DNA from 3 places in the Flavonifractor sp. genome. Region 2 is predicted to be linked to each of the others. Evidence: riboswitches for the same ligand, from Rfam matches in the RefSeq annotation. Region 2 holds a riboswitch; each other region holds the start of a gene.
The links. Region 2 has a riboswitch for cobalamin ahead of QZ378_RS05145 (ABC transporter substrate-binding protein). Riboswitches for the same ligand answer to the same signal wherever they lie in the genome.
Positions count from the first base shown of each region.

Region 1: another riboswitch for cobalamin. It lies ahead of QZ378_RS09465 (energy-coupling factor ABC transporter permease); the one in region 2 lies ahead of QZ378_RS05145 (ABC transporter substrate-binding protein).
Region 3: another riboswitch for cobalamin. It lies ahead of cbiD (cobalt-precorrin-5B (C(1))-methyltransferase CbiD); the one in region 2 lies ahead of QZ378_RS05145 (ABC transporter substrate-binding protein).

Region 1 is NZ_JAHZDL010000068.1:6,537-11,286, forward strand. It holds gene QZ378_RS09450 (ATP-binding cassette domain-containing protein) at 1-640, opposite strand, end outside; gene cbiQ (cobalt ECF transporter T component CbiQ) at 637-1,416, opposite strand; gene QZ378_RS09460 (energy-coupling factor ABC transporter substrate-binding protein) at 1,416-1,706, opposite strand; partial or broken gene QZ378_RS09465 (energy-coupling factor ABC transporter permease) at 1,720-2,438, opposite strand; cobalamin riboswitch at 2,471-2,651, opposite strand; gene QZ378_RS09470 (sirohydrochlorin cobaltochelatase) at 2,629-3,426, opposite strand; gene QZ378_RS09475 (precorrin-8X methylmutase) at 3,506-4,153, opposite strand; gene QZ378_RS09480 (cobyric acid synthase) at 4,157-4,750, opposite strand, start outside.
Region 2 is NZ_JAHZDL010000024.1:21,107-25,856, reverse strand. It holds gene QZ378_RS05155 (ABC transporter ATP-binding protein) at 1-80, opposite strand, end outside; gene QZ378_RS05150 (iron ABC transporter permease) at 80-1,147, opposite strand; gene QZ378_RS05145 (ABC transporter substrate-binding protein) at 1,154-2,191, opposite strand; cobalamin riboswitch at 2,324-2,518, opposite strand; gene QZ378_RS05140 (MerR family transcriptional regulator) at 2,949-3,386, shown strand; gene QZ378_RS05135 (hypothetical protein) at 3,522-4,750, opposite strand, start outside.
Region 3 is NZ_JAHZDL010000087.1:3,573-8,322, forward strand. It holds gene metK (methionine adenosyltransferase) at 8-1,189, shown strand; gene QZ378_RS10640 (TetR/AcrR family transcriptional regulator) at 1,319-1,876, shown strand; gene QZ378_RS10645 (hypothetical protein) at 1,939-2,343, shown strand; cobalamin riboswitch at 2,387-2,573, shown strand; gene cbiD (cobalt-precorrin-5B (C(1))-methyltransferase CbiD) at 2,686-3,849, shown strand; gene cobM (precorrin-4 C(11)-methyltransferase) at 3,898-4,653, shown strand; gene QZ378_RS10660 (cobalamin biosynthesis protein) at 4,650-4,750, shown strand, end outside.

The DNA of each region.
Region 1 (4,750 bases), on a different contig from region 2:
GCAGGTAGGCGTCGTCGCAGCACAGAGGCACCAGATCCATGTCGTGGGTGGCCAGCAGGATAGCCATGTTCAGCCCGTCCCGCAGCTGCTCCAGCAGCGCCAGCAGGCCGCTGACCCCCTGGGGATCCAGCCCGGCGGTGGGCTCGTCCAGGATGAGCACCTCCGGCTCCATCACCAGCACCCCGGCGATGGCCGCCCGCTTCTTCTGGCCGAAGGAGAGGGCGTGGGTGGGCTTGTCCCGCAGGTGGGCCACCCCGGTGCGCTCCATGGCCGCCTCCACCCGGCGGCGGACCTCCGCCTCGGGCAGGCCCAGGTTCACCGCCCCGAAGGAGATGTCCCGGTACACGTCGGCGGAGAAGAGCTGGTCGTCGGGATCCTGGAACACGATGCCCACCCGGCGGCGCAGCTCCGCCAGGCCCTTTCGATCCCGGCGCACCGGCGCGCCGTCCAGAAGCACCTCCCCGCTCTGGGGGGTGAGCACCCCGTTCAGGTTGAGGAACAGGGTGGACTTCCCCGCCCCGTTGGCCCCCAGAATGCCGGTGATCCGCCCCCGCTCCGCCTTCAGACTCACATGGTCCAGGGCGGCGGTGCCGTCCTCGTAGGTGTAGCACAGCTCTCTCGTCTCGATGGCTGGATTCATCCCAGCACCCCCCTCTCCGCAAACAGGACTGCCAGCTGCCCAGCCGCCACCGCCAGAGCCAGGGGGTAGAGCCCCCGGCCCGGCGCATAGTCCCCCGGCAGGGTGGTGAGGCTGCCGGCATAGCCCCGGGACTCCAGGGCGGCGTAGATCCGGTCGGCCCGCCGCCAGGCCCGCAGGAACACCAGGGAGGCCATGGTTCCCAGGGAGGACAGGGAGCGGCGCAGCCCCTGGTAGCCCAGGCGGGAGGCCTGGGCGGTGCGGATGCTCCCCGCCGTCTCGGAGAGCACGAAGATAAAGCGGTAGATGAGCTCCATCAGCTCCACCAGCAGGCGGGGCACGTGGAGCCGCCCCAGGCACATGGTCAGGTCGGTGACCGGGGTGTTGAGGGCCAGGAAGTACATGGCTCCCACCGCCCCCAGGGCGCGGAAAAACAGGGCCGCGGCGGCGGCCAGGGCGGCCCCGTCAAAGCCCCACAGCCGCCCTCCCACCGGAAGGGCGGCCAGAACCGGCGTTCCCGCGGGGTAGCTGCGCACCAGCATGGTGGCGCAGCCCACCGCCAGGAAAGCCATGGGGATCTTGAGAAAATGGAGGTATACCCTGGGGGGCAGGCCCCCCAAAACGGTGATCAGCACGCCCATGGCCGCCGCCGTGGCCAGGCCCACCACCCCGCTGCCGCAGCACAGGCATACCACCAGCGCCGTCAGGGAGAGGATCAGCTTGGGCAGCGGATCCACCCGCCGCAGGCGGGACTGATAGGCCCAGCGGTCGGTACCCATCAGCTCTCGTCCTTCCCGCCGGGCTTTTTGGTGATGCGGCCCAGGACAAAGCCCACGATCCCCGCGCCCACGGCGGCCTGGAGGGCGAAGAGCAGGGACTCCACCTCGCCGCTGGCGGGCTCCAGGATGGGCTCAAACCAGGGCTGGTAGCCGGGATTCAGCTCCTGAACCACCTCCTCGGCCTGTCCGTCGGCGCCGCCGAACTCGGCGTTGGGCAGCAGCCACAGGGGCAGGGCGGCAATGATCACCACCAGGGCGATCAGAATCAGATTTTTCTGCCAGACCTTCATCGCTTCTCCCTCCTTACAGCACGCACAGCGTTTCCAGCTCGGTCTTGCTGTACTTCTCCAGCACGTTGAACACCACCACGGTGAGCAGTCCCTCGGCGATGGCCAGTGGGATCTGGGTGACGGCGAACACCATCAGGTACCGTGCCATGCCCCCGTCGATCACCCCCAGCTGGAAGGAGGTCACCACATAGGTGAACAGATCCCCCAGGGCGGCGGCGGCGAACACCGCCACGGGCGCCGGGGCCTTGGCCTTCCGCAGCAGCTTGTACACCAGCCAGGACACGATGGGCCCGGCGATGGCCATGGAGAAGGTGTTGGCCCCCAGGGTGGTCAGGCCGCCGTGGGCCAGCAGCAGGGCCTGGAACAGCAGGACGATCAGCCCCAGCACCGCCATGGTCATGGGCCCGAACAGGATGGCTCCCAGGCCCACGCCGGTGGGGTGGGAGCAGGAACCGGTAAAAGAGGGCAGCTTCAGGGCGGAGAGCACAAAGGCGAAGGCCCGCACATGGCCAGGAGGATCTTGGCCCGGGGCGCCATCTCCACCTTCTTTTTGATGGACAGGAAGCCCGCCGCCACAAAGGGCACGCACACGGCCCCCCAAACCACGCACCAACCAGCGGGCAGATAGCCCTCGGCAATGTGCATGGCGGAGGCGCTCATGGGCAGCAGGCCCAGCAGCCCGATCATCAGGGCCGCGGTGCGCAGCAGGCGGTGGTTGCGTTGTGTTGTCATGATCTTCATCCTTTCCTATACCTCGTAGGCTGATGGTGTGGTATGCTCCGGCAAGGTCTTCCGGCTCGAGCCTCTCTGCCGCCGCGCACCTTCCCAGGTCTCCCCAGTGGCATTTGCCCGGCGGCTCCTCTCTCACGGCAGCGGGACTGCGCGGGACTTGCACCCGACTTCCCTTTTCCGGAGCACTATGTCAACAGGCCTCCGCCTGGAGTTTTTCCGCCGCTTCGGCGTGGGCGGCGAACAGGGCCCGCACGCCGGGGTTCTCCCCCAAACCCCGCAGGACGCAGGACACCTGATAGCCCTCCGCCTCCAGCATGGACTTCCAGGAGTCGGGCTCGTCCCCGGCCAGATCGTTCTTGGCGTGGTCGCCGGCCACCACCATCAGGGGCCGCAGCTCCACCCGGCGCACTGCGTGCCGCTCCTTCAGCCGCCGCAGGGCCTCGTCAAAGCCGGGGTAGCCCTCCACCGTGCCGATGACGATGTCCCGCCGGCCCAGGTCGTGGAGCAGGTACTCCAGCTGGGTGTAGGCGGCGTTGGCGTAGTGCCCCGTGCCGTGGCCCATGTAGAGCACGGCGGCGTCCTCCGACGGGGCGGGCAGGTCGGAGAGCAGGGCGTCGGCCAGCGCCCGGTAGTCCGCCTCTGCCGTCAGCAGGGGCTTTCCGAAGGACAGCCGGGCAAACCGCCCGGCAAAGGGGGCGGCCTGGGCCATCAGCTTGTCGTACTCGTCGCCGTTGAGGATGTGGGTGGGCTGCACCACCACATCGTGGTACCCCTCGACCGCCAGGCGCTCCAGGGCCTGGGGCACGTCGTCGATGTGGGTGCCCTCCTTCTCCAGCTTGCGCAGGATCATCCCGCTGGTGAAGGCCCGGCGGAGGGTTCGCTCCGGGAAGGCGGCGGCCAGCTCCGCCTCGATGGCGGCGATGGTCTTTTCCAGGGTGTCAAAATGGCTGGTGCCGAAGGACACCGCCAGGATGGCTTGTCTGTCCATGGTTGTTCCTCCTGTGGGGACGAAATGTGCAGAATCGGGCGCAGATCGATGCCTTTGCAGGGGCGGCCTGTGGCCGCCCCTACTCCCGCGCGTTGTTGCTGGCCTGATAGAGCAGGGCGTTGCAGATGGCGGCGGCCACATTGGAGCCGCCCTTGCGGCCCCGGGCCACAATGTGGGGCACGTCCATGGTGAGCAGCAGCTCCTTGCTCTCCACCACGTTGACAAACCCCACCGGCACGCCGATGACCAGGGCGGGCTTCATCTTCCCCTCGTCCATGAGCTGGCAGGCCCGCACCAGGGCGGTGGGGGCGTTGCCGATGGCCAGCACCAGGGGGCCGTCCAGGGCGGCGGCCCGCTCCATGGACACGGTGGCCCGGGTCTCTCCCCGCTCCCTGGCCTCGGCGGCCACGTCCGGGTCGGACATGAAGCACATGGCCCTTCCGCCGAACTTCTCCAGCACCCGCTTATTCACGCCGGAGAAGGCCATCTGGGTGTCGGTGACGATGGTGCAGCCGGCCTTCATGGCGGCGATCCCCTTTTCCACCGCGCCGGGGGAGAACACCAGATTGTCGGCATACTCAAAGTCCGCCGTGGTGTGGATCACCCGCTTGACCACCGGCAGCTGGTCTGCCGGGAACACACGCTCGCCCAGCTCCTGGGCGATGAGCTCCATGCTCCGGGCCTCGATGTCCGCCGGGGCCACCCGCTGTAACTGAATTTCCTTCATGGATTATTCCTCCCCGTTGAGTATGCGGTAAATCCGCGCCATGTCCAGGCTCTCCCGCAGGCCGCCGGCCAGCTTGTCGTACTGCCCCTGGGCGTAGTCCTGCCAGTCCACCGCCGCCGCGCCGGGCTCCAGCCCCTTGGCCCTCAGCAGGGCGTTGACCAGGGCCTCCGCCACCCCGGCCTTGTCAAAGATGCCGTGGACGTAGCAGCCCCACACATTGCCGGAACTCAGGCCGTCGGTGTGGCGCTCCCCGGTCTGGGTGGTGAAGTCCACCAGGGGAGCGGCGGCGCTCTCGGTGCGGCCCATGTGGATCTCGTAGCCCTCGAAGGGGACGCCCGCCATGGCGCTGAAGATGCCCTCCGGGGCCCGGAAGGCGCCGGTCACCCGGGTGCGGGTCTTTTCCCCCTGGAACACCGTGTGGGCGGGGAGCAGGCCCAGGCCGGCCAGCGTGCCGCCCCCCTCCACCCCGTCGGGGTCGGAGACGGTCTGTCCCAGCATCTGATAGCCGCCGCAGATGCCCACCACCGCGCCGCCGGCGGAGGCGTGCTTGAGGATGGCGGCCTCTATGCCGCTCTGCCGCAGCCAGCGCAGGTCGTC
Region 2 (4,750 bases):
TGACCCACCTGGAGCTCCACGTCCCGGAGAATCTGGGTTCCCCCCAGCACGGCCTGGAGCGCCTCCACGCGGATGTCCATCAGTCCCCACCTCCAAAGCCGTATTTCTTCCGGGCCATCAGGTAGACGAACACCGGCGCGCCCACCAGGGAGGTGAGGACGCCGATGGGCAGCTCGTTGCCCGGCAGCACCACCCGGCAGAGCACATCGGCCCAGATCAGGAAGATGGCCCCCAGCAGGGCGGACAGGGGGAGCAGCTTTTTGTGGTCGGTGCCGAACACCATCCGCACCACGTGGGGGATGAGCAGGCCCACGAAGCCGATCAGCCCCGCCTTGTACACCACGAACCCCACCAGCAGGGCGGACACCAGCAGGTAGACCAGCCGCCAGCGGTGCAGATCGGTGCCCAGGGTGACCGCCGACTCGTCCCCCAGCAGCATCAGGTTCAGATTGCGGTACTGGGTCCAGAAAAAGAGGGTGCCCGCCAGCACCACGGGGAGGATCACCCCGTTGCTCTGCCAGTCGGCCCCGGCCAGGCTTCCCATGGACCACTGCACCACGGCGGAGGCGGCGTGGTCGTCGTTGAGGATGAAGATAAACAGGTTGGAGAAGCCGGAGCACACGGCGCTCAGGGCGGAACCGGCCAGCAGCAGCTTCACTGCGTTGGCCCGGCCGCCCAGGTTGGCCAGCCCCACCACCGCCAGCGACACCAGGAAGGCCCCGGCGCAGCCCAGCACGCCCATGGCGCTCCCGCCCAGGATGGTGCCCAGGCCCAGCAGCATGGCCAGGGTGGCCCCCAGGTAGGCTCCGGAGGACACGCCCAGCACATAGGGGTCGGCCAGGGGATTTTTGACGATGGCCTGCATGACCACGCCGCACACCGACAGGCCCATGCCCACCCCGATGGCCAGGATCAGCCGGGGCAGGCGGATGAGCCACACCACGTCGTGGACGCCGCCGCTGCCCCACACCGCCGGATCGCCCAGGCCGAAGAGCTCATGGAGAATGACCCGGTACACATCCCCAATGGGGATGGTCATGGTGCCGAAGCTCACCGCCGCCAGCACCGACAGGACCAGCAGGGCCAGCAGAACCAGGCACACCGCCAGATAGGCCGGCCCGCGGCCGGACAGGGCGTTCTTTCTCATGGCGGCTTACAGCTCCAGATCTGGGTACATGCCCTGGGCCAGCGTCCGCAGCCCGTCGATGGTGCGGGGGCCGCTGGCGTACATGTCCCCCAGCATGATCAGGTGGATGTTTCCGCTCTGGACTGCGGAGAGACTGGCAAAGGCTGGGTCGTCCTGGATCAGGGAGAGCTGCTGGGTCATGACGCTCTCGGGATCGTCGCCGGAGTAGGCCATGTAGACCACGAAGATCACGTCGGGATCACAGGCCACCAGATCCTCCTTGCCCATGTCGCTGCCCTCGGGCTTAGCCAGCTCGCCCCCCAGGGCGGTGACCATGTCGCCGGCCAGGGTGTCGGCGCCGTAGTTGGTGATGGTGCCGCTGATGGGCTCCACCACCGCCACACGGACGGGGTCGTGGCCCTCGGCGGCGGCCAGGGTGTGGGCCACCTGGGCCTGCATCTCGTCCACCAGGGCCTGGGCCTTCTCCTCCACGTCGAAGATCCTGCCGATGTTGAGAATGTCGGTGTACTCATTCTCCAGGGTGCGGGAGCCGCCCCGGGCGGTGTTGGAGTTGATGTAGGTGCCCACGCCCTTGTCGTTCCACTCGTACACGTCGCCCAGCTTCTCGTCGCTGAAGTAGGAGCCCCAGGAGAAGATCATGTCGGGCTCCAGCAGGGTGACGGTCTCCTTGTCGGGAGCAAAGACGGTCTCGTCATAGTTCATCTGTGCGAAGCCGTCCTTCCACTCGTCCTTGACCTCGTTGTCCAGGCCGTAGGAGGCCAGCACGTGGTCCTCCAGCCCCAGGGCGATCATGGTCTCGATGCAGCCCTGGTAGACACAGAGTACCCGCTCCGGGGCCTTCTCATAGGTGTACTCCACCGGGTTGCCGGCGTAGTCGTAGCTGGTGATGGTCACCAGGTAGTGGCTGTCGGAGCCGGTGGTCTCTTCCGCCTGGGCGGGGGTGGTCTCCGCGGCGGGGATCTGGGTCTCCGACGGGGTCCCGCCGGAGCAGGCGGCCAGGGAGAGAATCAGGGCCAGCGCAAGGGATAACATACTGCGTTTCATGGGAAATCCTCCTTCTGAAAATATGATCTCACCGCCCGGAAAGCAAAACAAAAAGTCCGCTTTCCGGAGAAAGCGGACTTCCAGGGCTGTCTGGATACGACAACGCTGGACAGGTCTCTTTCTGCGGAAGATACCTATCCACCCGTTCCAAGCAGGTTTCCTGGCTCACGGATCTGCGCTTACCGCGCCTTCTCACCCCGCCTTGACGGCGGGGCAATGGCATTGCTGCGGCTCACTCCCCGTTCACAGTGACCGGATCGCTCGGGATTTGCACCCGATTCCCTATTACCCCAGCGGAAGCTGGGCACTTGGTGGGTTCTGATTGATTGTGGCTTCATTCTAATCCATCCGCCTGCACTTGTCAAGAGATGGGGTGGGACGGCATATGGCTCCCCACTGGCTGTGCCTACCGTCTCGGGCATTTGCTCCTCCACCGGGGCGCGGAAAAATCTCATCAGGCAGGATTCCACCTTTGGCCGGTCGAAGATGTCCTGCGGCCAGATAGACAAGGTCAGTTGGGAGTCGGCTGCCGTCGCCATCCTGGGAGCAGGATTCTCCCCTTTATCACCAGCATCTGCTGTCCCATGCTTGGGCGGGAGAAGGTTCTGCCGGCTTTAACCTCGCGCTTCCCCGCTCGATTTCATTCTGAGAGAAGGCGCTCCGCAACGCCGGTTTGACAGACCGCCGGTTCTCTGATAGAATGGTTCACAAGATCTAAATCTGACTTCAGGTCAAGACTTTTTCAGGAGCTTAAAAGATGTATACAATCGGACAGGTCTCTGAGATGTTTCATATCCCCGTCTCCACCCTTCGGTATTACGACAAGGAGGGGCTCTTCCCCGGGCTGGAACGGGCATCCGGCATCCGACGCTTCGGCGACGCGGAGCTGGAGGCCCTGCGGGTCATCGACTGCCTGAAAAAATCCGGGCTGGAGATCAAGGACATCCGGCAGTTCATGCAGTGGTGCTGCGAGGGCAGCGGAACCTATGGAAAGCGCAGGGAGCTGTTTGAGCGCCAGCGCCGGGTGGTGGAGCAGCAGCTGCGCCAAATGGAAAAGACCCTGTCCATGATCCGCTTCAAATGCTGGTATTATGAGCAGGCCCTTCAGGACGGCAGCGAGGAGCGGGTCACCCGGATGATGCCGGATCACCTGCCGGCGGAGATTCAGAAGCTCTATGACGATGCGCGGTCGTGAGCCCGGAAGGGCTGGGCGGCTGGGCGCGCCCGCACACAGCGCCGTCTGTCATTGGATGAATTGCAGAGACTCCAGCAGGGGCACTCCCGCAGCAGCGGGAGTGCCCCTGCTGTCCGATTGGCGGCCGTCTTCCGGTCACCGAGTCTGATAGCTCCCCTTCTCCGTCTCGGATGCCGGGTAGAACTGGATGGCGGTCTGGGCGGTGTGGAAGGCGCCGAAGCCGTTCCAGATCCCGGATCTGTCGTACTCCTGGGCGGTCATGGCGGGGTAGTTCAGCCATTTGACCTGGTGGGTGTAGTTGCTCCAGGAGTCCAGGAGCCACCCCTCCTCCACCGTCTCCACGCCGTAGGTCAGATAGCCCCGGCAGCGCTCCCCCCGCCGCGGCAGGGAGAAGACGGCGGTGGGGTCGGTGCTCTGGCTCTCCCCCCAGAAGAAAGAGTTGGTGGTGTACGGCTCCGTGGAGATGCTGTAGTAGTCCCCTTCATAGGTGGTTCCCTGCCAGTCGAAGAGCAGCCGGCCGGTCACCTCCCCCTCCTGCCGCCAGCCGTCGAAGCCGTCCCGGGTGGTGGGCCACAGGCTGATGCACTCGGTGGTCCGCAGCCCGGGCTCCGCCTGCCAGAGGAAGTGGTGGATGATGCGCCAGCGCCCGCCCGGCAGCTCCACGGCGATGTCGCTCAGGCGCAGCTCCCGCACGTCGTAGACGGTTTGGACGTGGATGGTTCTCCCTGAGACGCTGCGCTCCTCCCGCCCGTCGTTGAAGGGCTCCTCGCGTACCTCGACGGTCACGCTGAGGGCCCCCTCCAGCAGGGCCAGATCCCCGGGCGCCAGATCCTCCGCCACCTGCTCCGGCATCCCCAGCGCCAGCAAGCTGTCCCGGATCTCCTCCAGCTCCCGCTGTTCTCCGGCCTCCACCGGGCTCCACTCCATGGGGTAGCGGCAGAACACCGTCCCCGCCAGCAGGATGCCCGCCGTCAGGAGAACCGCCCAGGCGATCCACACGACCCGCTCGGACAGGCGCGCCCCGGCGGCCCGCACCACGTAGCCCGCCCCGTCCAGCAGGGCGGGCAGCTTCGCCAGGCTGCGCATGATGCAGATGTAGAGCCCCAGAAAAACCGCCACGAAGAACAGCCCCTGGAGCTGGAGATTCCCCCCGCCCAGCAGGCCCAGGGCCACCAGGGCGCACTGGAACGCCAGCAGGGCCGCCGCCGCCCCGGCCCTGTCCTCCTGCCCGGCACACCGGCGCACCGCCCGGATCCCCCGCCACAGGCAGAAGCTCCGCACCAGGCCCAGCAGGGCCAGCGCTACCCCCAGGGGCGGGAGATCCCGGGCCCAGATGGTGGCGTCCATCACCCGTCCCACATAAA
Region 3 (4,750 bases), on a different contig from region 2:
TTATAACATGGCAAAGCGTCTGTTCACCTCGGAGTCCGTCACCGAGGGACATCCCGACAAGGTCTGCGACCAGATCTCCGACGCCGTCCTGGACGACATTCTGGCCGCCGATCCCACGGCCCACGTGGCCTGCGAGACCTTCACCACCACCGGCATCGTGACGGTGATGGGCGAGATCACCACCAAGCACTACACCGACATCCCCTCCATCGTCCGCCGCACTGTGGAGCGCATCGGCTACACCGATCCCGCCTACGGCTTCGACTACCGCTCCTGCGCGGTGATGACCGCCATTGACGAGCAGTCCCCCGACATCGCCATGGGCGTCAACGAGTCCTATGAGCTCCAGCAGGGCGGCACCGACGAGGCCGACCGCATCGGCGCCGGCGACCAGGGCATGATGTTCGGCTACGCCTGCGACGAGACCCCCGAGCTGATGCCCGCCCCCATCTCCATGGCCCACAAGCTGTCCCGCCGCCTGGCCGACGTGCGCAAGTCCGGCCAGCTCAAGTGGCTGCGCCCCGACGGCAAGAGCCAGGTCACCGTGGAGTACGGCGACGACGGCCAGGTTCTCTCCTGCCCCGCCATCGTGGTGTCCACCCAGCACGACCCCGACATCGCCCTGAAGGATCTGCGGGAGGCCGTGGTGGAGGAGATCATCAAGCCCATCATCCCCGCCCAGTACATCACCAAGGACACCAAGTTCTACGTCAACCCCACCGGCCGCTTCGTGGTGGGCGGCCCCGTGGGCGACACCGGTCTGACCGGCCGTAAGATCATCGTGGACACCTACGGCGGCTCCGCGGCCCACGGCGGCGGCTGCTTCTCCGGCAAGGATCCCACCAAGGTGGACCGCTCCGCCGCCTACATGGCCCGCTACGTGGCCAAGAACCTGGTGGCCGCCGGCCTGTGCCGCAAGTGCCAGATCGAGCTGGCCTACGCCATCGGCGTGGCCCACCCCGTCTCCGTGCTGGTGGACACCTACGGCACCGGCGTGCTGGACGAGGAGAAGCTCTCCGCCATCGTCAATGAGAACTTCGACCTGCGCCCCGCCAAGATCATCGAGCACCTGGATCTCCGCCGCCCCATCTACGAGCAGACCGCCGCCTACGGCCACTTCGGCCGCACCGACATCGACCTGCCCTGGGAGCACACCGACATGGTGGAGAAGCTGAAGAGCTATCTGTAAGAGAAAACCGGCAGCCTGGAAAAATCCCTGGCGCGGGCAGTGCCCGCGCCGGGGATTTCTGCGTATTTCCGGTTGACAGAAGGGCAGGATCTGCTAAAATGAACTTTGTTCAGAATGGGGGCGAGGCGCGTGAATACGGCAGTTACCTCCCGGCAGGCCCTGCTGGCCGCCAGCCGGGCCGTGGCCCGGCGGCAGGGGCTGGACGGCCTGAGCATCCGGGCGGTGGCGGAGGAGGCCGAGGTCTCCGTGGGCTCGGTCTACAACTACTTCTCCGGCAAGGCGGAGCTGATGGCCGCCACGGTGGAGGAGATCTGGGGGCAGATTCTGTCCGCGCCGGAGGCGGAACCGCCGGAGGATTTCGTCTCCTGCGTCCACGGGCTGTTCCACCGCATCCGAACCGGGGCGGGGGAGTACCCCGGCTTTTTCCGGGGACACGCCGCCGGCTTCCTGCCGGAGGGGCGGGCCGGCGGCCGCCAGGCCATGGAGGAGACCCTGGGGCAGCTCCGCCGGATGCTGCTGCGGGCGCTGGAGGCGGATCGGGCCGTATCGCCCGCCGCCTTTGACGATTGTTTCACCCGGGAGCAGCTGGCCGCCTTTGTGCTGGACAGCCTGCTGGGACAGCTGAGCCGGGGGGCGGACAGCTGCGGCGGGCTGGAGCAGGTGCTCCGGCGGCTGCTCTACCGCTGAAGAGTCCCCGCGCCCGCCGCGGCGCGGAACATGAGATCTGAGACAAGGGGGAACCCGATTTGGTGAAAAAAGAGACGCTGCTCCTGCTGGCCGGACTGGTGTGGGGGGCGGCGGGGGTCAACATCCTGCGCATCGGGCTGCTGGCCTACCCCGGCCACGCCGCAGTGTGGAGCATCGCCCTCTCCGTGCTGGTCTTCGTCCTTTTTCAGGGGAGGGTGTTCGGCCCGCTGGTGCGGCGGCACACGGTGCGCATCCGCGGCTACGGCGCCGTGCGCCAGTGGTTCTGGCGCTTTTTTGACCGGAAATCCTTCCTGATCATGGCCCTGATGATGACGCTGGGCATCGGCCTGCGGGCCAGCGGCCTGGCGCCGGAGGGCTTTATCGCCGTGTTTTACACCGGCCTGGGCGCCTCCCTGCTGACGGCGGGCATCCGCTTCCTGCTGGCGGCCCCCCGCAGGGAATTTTGAAACCCCGCCTTTACTTTTGCCCCGCATCCTGCTATAATAACAGGGAATTCAATGCACCCGCAGTGCGCGGCGGAGCCGCGCATCGGGAAGCCGGTGAAAATCCGGCGCAGTCTTACCTCTACTGTAAGCGTGGACAAAGGCGCACAGGCCATTGGTTCCCAGGGAACCGAGAAGGCGCGCCGGAGGAGGAAACGCAAGCCAGGAGACCTGCTGTGGTGTGCGAACCGGCGTAGCTCTGAGGTGGAGAGGTGCGGCAGACCCCGACAGCAGGGATGCAAAAGGGATGCAAGGATTCTCCTCGTCAGCCGAGGAGGATCTTTTTTGTTGTCAGGAGGTGTCTGTGTGGCAAAGCTGGAGCTGTATATCCCGGTGGGGCGGCAGAAGCTGCGCTGCGGCTACACCACCGGTACCTGCGCCGCGGCGGCCGCCGCCGGGGCCGCGGCCCGGCTGCTCACCGGCGAAACCCTGCCCGCCGTACGCATTGCCACCCCGGCGGGGGTGGCGGTGGAGGCCGAACTGCTCCGGCACGCCGCCGGGGAGGGCTGGGCCGCCTGCGCGGTGCGCAAGGACGGCGGCGACGACCCGGACGTCACCGACGGGGCGCTGATCTTCGCCCGGGTGGAGCGGACGGACACCCCCGGCATTGTCATCGACGGCGGCGAAGGGGTGGGCCGGGTGACCCTGCCCGGCCTGGATCAGCCGGTGGGGGCGGCGGCCATCAACTCCACCCCCCGGCGGATGATCGGGGAGCAGATGGAGGCTGTTATGGCCAAGGCCGGGTACACCGGCGGCCTGCGGGCGGTGATCTCCGTGCCGGAGGGGGAGGCCCTGGCAAAGCGCACCTTCAACCCCCGGCTGGGCATCGTGGGGGGCATCTCCATCCTGGGCACCAGCGGGATTGTGAAGCCCATGAGCGAGGCGGCCCTGCTCGACTCCCTCTACCTGGAGATGGACCAGCGGCGGGCGGCGGGGACGGAGGATCTGCTCCTCACCCCCGGCAACTACGGGGAGAGCTTTGCCAGAGAGGTGCTGGGCCTGAACCTGGACCGCTGGTGCATGTGCAGCAACTACCTGGGGGCGGCCATCGACCACGCCGCCGGGGCGGGGTTCCGCTCCGTGCTGGTGGTGGGGCACCTGGGCAAGCTGATCAAGGCGGCGGCCGGGTGCATGAACACCCACTCCAAGACCGCCGACGCCCGGCGGGAGACGCTCACCGCCCACGCCGCCCTGGCCGGGGCGGACGGAGCACTGCTGCGTGCCCTCTTTGACAGCCCCACCACCGACGCGGGGGTGGAGCTGCTGAAACAGGCCGGCCTGCTGGGGCCGGTGATGGCCTCCATCGGGGAGGCCCTGGACGGACAGTTGAAGCGCCGGGCGGGGGAGGGGCTGACCATCGAGGCCTTCTTCTTCTCCAACCAGTACGGCATTTTGGGAAAGACCCCGGGGGCGGAGCGGCTGCTGGCCCTCCACCGGGCAGCCCCGGATGGCGAAACGGCGGGCGGATGATATCCGCCCCTACACACAACTTGTCTACGCGCTCAGGAGGTTTATATTATGGTACATTTTATCGGCGCGGGCCCCGGCGGGGCGGATCTGATCACGGTGCGGGGTGCCAGACTGCTGGGGGAGGCCGACGTGATCATCTACGCCGGATCCCTGGTGAACCCCGCCCTGCTGGACTACAAGAAGGAGGGCTGCCAGGTCTATAACAGCGCCTCCATGACCCTGGAGCAGGTCATCGAAGTGATGAAGGCCACCGAGGAGAAGGGCGGCGTCACCGTCCGCCTCCACACCGGCGACCCCTCCCTCTACGGGGCCATCCGGGAGCAGATGGACGAGCTGGACAAGCTGGGCATCGCCTACGACGTGACCCCCGGCGTGTCCTCCTTCTCCGGGGCGGCGGCGGCCCTCAACGCCGAGTATACCCTGCCGGAGGTATCACAGTCCGTGATCATCACCCGCATGGCGGGGCGGACGCCGGTGCCCGAGGGGGAGGGGCTGCGCAAGCTGGCCTCCCACGGCTGCACCATGGTGCTGTTCCTGTCCACCGGCCTGCTGGAGCAGGTGGAGGAGGAGCTGACGGCGGGGGGCTATTCTCCCGACACCCCGGCGGCCATCGTCTACAAGGCCACCTGGCCGGAGGAGAAGGTGTTCCGCTGCACCGTGTCCACCCTGGCAAAGACCGCCAGGGAGAACAGGATCACCAAGACGGCGCTGATTACCATCGGGCATTTCCTGGGGGATGATTACGAGCGCTCCAAGCTCTACGACCCCGCCTTCACCCACGAGTTTCGGGAGGCCAGCCGATGACCGTGGCGGTGATCGCCTTTACCCGCAGAGGCGCGGCCCTGGGGAAAACCCTGGCGGCCGCCCTGGGCGGCACCCTGTCCGCCCCCGCCCGCTTTGC